One region of the Priestia megaterium genome, then DNA from elsewhere that is predicted to be linked to it. Evidence: a T-box and tRNA genes for the amino acid it is inferred to sense, from the RefSeq annotation. Region 1 holds a T-box; the other holds one or more tRNA genes.
What was found. The T-box of region 1 lies ahead of thrS (threonine--tRNA ligase). A T-box ahead of a tRNA ligase gene usually reads a tRNA of that ligase, here a tRNA-Thr.
Positions count from the first base shown of each region.

Region 2: it encodes a tRNA-Thr, which carries the amino acid that the T-box ahead of thrS (threonine--tRNA ligase) is inferred to sense. The anticodon was not compared.

Region 1 is NZ_CP023317.1:4,504,798-4,507,972, reverse strand. It holds gene dnaI (primosomal protein DnaI) at 1-681, shown strand, start outside; gene ytxC (sporulation protein YtxC) at 778-1,638, shown strand; T-box leader at 1,699-1,947, shown strand; gene thrS (threonine--tRNA ligase) at 1,991-3,175, shown strand, end outside.
Region 2 is NZ_CP023317.1:3,688,381-3,691,555, forward strand. It holds gene CEQ83_RS18930 (ABC transporter permease/substrate-binding protein) at 1-55, opposite strand, end outside; gene CEQ83_RS18935 (ABC transporter ATP-binding protein) at 55-1,005, opposite strand; tRNA gene CEQ83_RS18940 (tRNA-Thr) at 1,271-1,343, opposite strand; gene CEQ83_RS18945 (aromatic ring-hydroxylating dioxygenase subunit alpha) at 1,554-2,606, shown strand; gene CEQ83_RS18950 (DHA2 family efflux MFS transporter permease subunit) at 2,639-3,175, opposite strand, start outside.

The DNA.
Region 1 (3,175 bases):
CCTCAGCTGGTTGTAAAAGGCCGTAATATTGATTTGCAATATGAACGCTGTCCTAGAAAAGTACAAGAAGATGAGCGAAAAGAACAAGAATCTTTTATTCAGTGTATGTACGTGCCGAAAGAAATTTTACAGGCAACAATGTCTGATATTGAAATTGAGCAGGGAAGATTTGAAGCGATTAAACTAGTAAGAGATTTTGTGCGAGAATATGAGCCAAACAAGAAAATGAAAGCTTTATATTTACACGGTTCGTTTGGTGTGGGAAAAACGTATTTTCTTGGAGCAATTGCCAATGCGTTAGCCGAAAAGAAAGTGAAATCTACCATTCTGTATGTTCCGGAGTTTTTGCGTGAGTTAAAAGGTTCGTTTCAAGATCAAAGCTTTAATGAGAAAATAGAGTATGTCAAAAAAGTACCGGTTCTTATGCTTGATGATCTCGGAGCAGAATCCGTAACGAGCTGGATGCGAGACGATGTGCTCGGAACCATTTTACAATTCCGCATGCTCGAAAATTTGCCGACATTTTTCAGCTCGAATTTAAATTTTAAAGAGCTTCAACATCATTTGACTTATACCCAAAGAGGCGAGCAGGAAGAGCTCAAAGCCGCTCGTGTCATGGAACGAATTAAGTCTCTAGCCATTCCTGTTGAAATGAATGGAGAGAATAAACGAAATAGATGAGCAGGTCGTTTTACATTTCTTGTAACGACTTGCTCATTTTTTTGCATGTTGCCCCATATACATTAATAAAGCGTGTCCAAAGGGGGGCTATGAGGAATGAAAATATTCTTTAAATATGTAGAAGACGCAGTCGTTGTATATGAGTCTTTATGCGCGAAGCAAAGCGCTTTATCATATGGTTCACAGTGCTTGAAGCTGGTGAATAATCAGCTTTTAGTTATTGATGAGACATACAATCGAGAGGCCATTTTACAAGACATGGTGATACCTGTATTAACGCACGTGATTTTAAAAAAGAAAGAAAAAAAGATGATGGTAAACATATTAAAAGAACAATTTTTTTATTCGGAAGAGGAAGAGCAAGATTTGCTGCTTCAAATTATGGGGGGGATTATGGAAGGAGAGAGAGACGAAATTCCGCAAAAAATATTTTCTCTTCCAAGAGAATTGCTTATCCGCCAGGCGCTTCAAGACTTCTTCATTCATAATGTAACATTCACCTTTGAGTCTTTTCTCCAATTCCGTTTAAAAGAATATCAAGATCGGCTGCGCTATTATGCTGAGCTGGCGATTGATGAATATAAGCTTGAACAAGACTATCAAATTCTTATTCATCAGCTGCGTCAAGCGGCTAACGAAAGACAGTCATCTACCGGTGATGTGTACGTGATGCACTTGAATAAAAACAAGTTTGTATTGTACGACCACAACCGTAGATATGTTCCTGAACGTGAATGTGCAGCTCTAGCAGAGGCCTTTTTATCTAAACAAGAATCATTATACATAGACTCGACTATTATCGCGCCTTTGCTAAGTTTATCTCCAGCTGGTATTCATCTGTATAGCGACGAGCATGACCATGATTTTGTTTACACCATTCAAAATATCTTTCAAGAAAAAGTGATGTTATACGAAAAAAATGAATTTCCGTTTGATCAAAAGCAAAATATAACGTGAAAGGTTGATTTCTATTTTGAAAATGAATATAATAAATGCATATTGAAAAACAGCTATATGTTACAAGTTATGATGAGGACATGAGTGTATATTTACGGTTTGTAGAGAGGGAGATCCAGGCTGAAAATCTCCTAACACGGAATATATCCTTACCACCTCTAAACTTCAGTAGTAAACGAGCAGAGCCTCTAGTAATTACTGACGGAATTTCCGTTATAAAACCTCGAGCCGCTTCGGGTTCTTTGGGTTATCCAAGATACGAAGAGGAAACAAGGGTGGTACCGCGTGTATACACAACTCGTCCCTTTTTATAAGGGACGAGTTTTTTGTTTTTACAAAAAGTTTATTAGTTATGTTAAAGGAGTGGAAAGTTGTGTCAGAAGTAATCAAAATGACATTTCCTGATGGAGCTGTTAAAGAGTATCCAAAAGGATCATCAACAGAAGATATTGCGGCTTCTATTAGCCCGGGATTAAAGAAAAAAGCATTAGCAGGCAAAGTAAACGGCGAGCTGCTGGATTTACGTACGCCAATCGAACAAGATGGCAGTCTTGAAATCATTACGCAAGATGCTCCTGAAGCGCTTGAAATTATGCGCCATAGTACAGCGCATTTAATGGCTCAAGCAATCAAACGTTTATACAAAGATGTAAAAGTACAGCTAGGTGTAGGCCCGGTTATCGAAAATGGGTTTTACTATGACATCGATATGGAAGAATCAATTACTCCTGAAGATTTAGGTAGAATTGAAAAAGAAATGAAAAAAATCGTTAATTCAAATATTGAAATTGAACGAAAAGAAGTTTCTCGTGAAGAAGCCATTCAACTTTTTAAAGAAGTTGGCGATGAACTAAAGCTTGAATTGATTGATGCGATTCCAGCAGGTGAAAAGGTGACGATTTACCAACAAGGCGAATTCTTTGATCTTTGCCGAGGTGTGCACGTGCCGTCAACAGGCAAAATTAAAGAGTTTAAACTATTAAGCGTAGCAGGTGCTTATTGGCGCGGAGACAGCGACAATCAAATGCTGCAGCGTATTTACGGTACAGCATTCTTTACAAAAGCAGATTTAGACGAGCATCTTCGTCTTCTTGAAGAAGCAAAAGAACGTGACCACCGTAAACTTGGTAAAGAGTTAAACTTATTTACAAATTCTCAAAAAGTAGGACAAGGTCTTCCTTTATGGCTTCCAAAAGGTGCGACGATCCGCCGTATTATCGAGCGTTATATCGTAGATAAAGAAGTAAGCCTTGGTTATCAGCACGTTTACACGCCGGTGCTTGGAAGTGTAGAACTTTACAAAACGTCTGGTCACTGGGAGCACTATCAAGATGACATGTTCCCTGCAATGGAAATGGATAACGAAGACCTGGTTCTTCGTCCAATGAACTGTCCTCATCACATGATGGTGTACAAACAAGGTATTCACAGCTATCGTGAGCTTCCAATCCGTATTGCTGAACTTGGAACAATGCACCGCTACGAAATGTCAGGAGCATTATCAGGACTTCAGCGCGTTCGAGGCATGACGTTAAAT
Region 2 (3,175 bases), 820 kb from region 1:
GAGCTTGAAACAGGGCATCTCCTCGTTGATCTAATAATGCGCTTAGTGCATTCATTACAGCGTTCCTCCTTCTTTCGTTTTATCAGAAAGAAACGCTAATAGAGTTTTGCGCGTTACAACGCCAATGCGTTTGCTCCCTTTTTTCACAGCTATTGCTTCATGGTCGTAAAGGGCGTCCATTGCCTGCTGAACAGTGGCGGTTGAAGCTAGCTCTTCAGTAGGTTCTACGTCTGGCTGTTCACTTTCTTTGACAAACATATCCAATGTCTCAAATAAAGCATTTCCTTGATTTCCAATAAATGTTTTTACAAACTCATTTTTAGGCTTTTGAATGAATTCCTCCGGGGTGCCAACTTGAACAATTTCCCCATCTTTCATCAGGCAGATACGATCTCCAAGCGTCATGGCTTCGCTCATATCATGCGTAACAAACACAAATGTTTTTTTGATTTTTTCCTTTAAGCTAATAACATCTTGTTGAAGCTGTTCGCGGCTTAACGGATCGAGGGCACTAAAGGGTTCGTCCATTAAAATAACGGGGGGATCAGCTGCGAGGGCACGTGCTACACCTACACGTTGCTGCTGGCCACCTGAGAGCTCAGACGGCTTTCGGTTTCGATATTGCTTTGGGTCTAGTCCTACCAAGGTAAGCAGTTCATCAATACGCGTTTTGATTTTGTTTTTCTTCCAATGCTTCATCTCCGGTACAATGGCTATATTCTCAGCAATGGTCATATGAGGAAAAAGAGCAATCTGCTGTAGCACATAACCAATGTTCCAGCGTAGCTCATGTATGTTGTGGTCCGATACGAGCTTATCTTTTATGTATAGTTCTCCTTCGGTAATATCATGAAGACGGTTAATCATTTTTAAGGTGGTTGTTTTCCCACATCCACTCGGACCAATTAAAACGAAAAACTCTCCTTCTTTTATTTCTAGATTAATATTTTTCACGGCGGTCGTACCGTCTGGATATTGCTTTGACACATTCTTAAACGTAATCAAATTATCGTTCACACTCCCTGTTGAAATTTAACCCCTAGTTTCGTGTACCCAATACTTAGAGGCAATAAACATTCTTTTAAGAATATTTCTAAATATGATTCATAAGACATAGTGGAAAAGATACACATGTTTTCTAACAGCCTCCTAATAAGGCTATCAAACTGTTAAAGTTTTCACAAGGCGGGGAAGAATAATTCGGAGAATAAATTTAAAGCCAATCCAAATAAAAAAACCTTCTTTCAACAAGAAAGAAGGTTTTTGAGTATGCTAGCGACAGGGATCGAACCTGCGACCTCTTGCTTACCATGCAAGTGCTCTACCTACTGAGCTACACCAGCGTCTTGGAAAATTATATCACGTTTAAATTTATTTAGGAAGCGCTTTTTTAAATTTTTTTATTGGTATATTCTCTAATTTGCGTCTTCTGAAATTCGCACTTTCTACAAAGTTCCATATTTCATGTTAGAACTTCTTACATAAATTGTGTGAATTTTCTTTTTTTATATTACCCTTAGTAAAAGAGCTTACAAAAGAAGGGAAGAAAATAGATGGAACAACAACCAACCATGACAAAATCAAAAACGGCAACTCCCTACCCAAGAGACTGCACGTTCAGCCTGGAAGATTGGACGACGCTTGCTAAGTATTGGTACCCCGTCGCACGCTGCAGTGATGTAACAGAAAAACCAACGTCCGTAAAATTACTAGATGTAAATCTAGTTTTATACCGCACCACACACAAAGTTGTAGCGGCACGTGATTTATGCGTTCACCGAGGCACCCCGCTTAGCATGGGCTGGGTGGAAGATGATGAAATTGTCTGTCCTTACCACGGCTTCCGCTACGCAACGGACGGCGCATGCACGTCAATTCCAGCTCACCCTGACGCCAACATTTCTCCCCGTCTCTGTATGGCCGTCTATCCAGTTATTGAACGATATGGATTAGTGTGGACGTCCCTGACAGGAGAACAAGATAACCTGCCTTATTTCGATGCGTGGGAGGACCCTGATTTTCAGCAAATTGTTTGTCCGAGCTTTGATATCATGGGTTCAGCCGGTCGTCAAATGGAAGGCTTTTTAGACGTAGCTCATTTTGCTTGGGTTCACACAGACACATTTGGTGATCGAAACAACGCCTTTGTGCCTAAATATAAAGTAAGCGATACAGACTATGGGCTTCATGTAGAATATACGAGCACCGTGAGCAATTATTCCAAAGAACAGCAGCATTTAAATCCAACTGATTTTAAATGGCTTCGCGTCTTTGATGTTTATCCCCCGTTTACAGCTACGCTAAAAGTATACTTCCCAGAAGGCGCAGAGCTGTGGATTATGAATGCAGTCTCTCCTATTTCAGCCCGCGAAACACGTTTATTCGCGCCAATCGCTCGAAACTTTGACAAAGATTCTCCCGTTGAAGGTGTGTATGACTTTAACCTTCGCGTCTTTGACGAAGACCGTGAAATGGTGGAAAACCAAAAACCTGAAGACTTGCCTTTAGACCTGCAGATGGAAGCGCATATTATGGCTGATCAAACGTCCATCGGTTACCGGAAATTATTAAAGAAAATGGGCTTAAGCTTTAGATATACAAGCTAAAAAAATCCCCGCTGTCTCAGCGGGGATTTTTTTTATTTAGCAAACTGCTCGCGTGCTGCTTTTTCCTTTATCACTTCATCTTCACTTGCCGGCGTTGCGCGTTTCATGAAGAATGAAAGAATTAAGGCAACCACCACTAGGACTACTGAGACAGCAAACGCATCGTTAATCCCTTGTACCATTGCCTGCATCCCAATCTGTTCTTTCATTTGAGCTGCCCCGGCTGCGGTTGCATTAGCTGCTCCTGCTCCGCTCATTGCATCTTGAGCGAGCTCTTTTGCATGAGTAGCTGTACGGTTTGACATCACCGTTACTAAAAGAGCCGAACCAATAGCTCCCGATACTTGTTGAAGCGTATTGTTCATCGCAGTACCATGCGGATTAAAACGCTGCGGAAGCTGATTTAATCCGTTTGTCATAACCGGCATCATCACCATAGACATTCCGAACATACGAAGCGTGTAAAGCGTAATGAGCGTTGTATAGGTCGTATCAAGCTCTAAGTTACTGAAGAAATACGTCGTAACGGCTGTAATCGTTAGACCCGTTACAGCCAATGCACGCGCTCC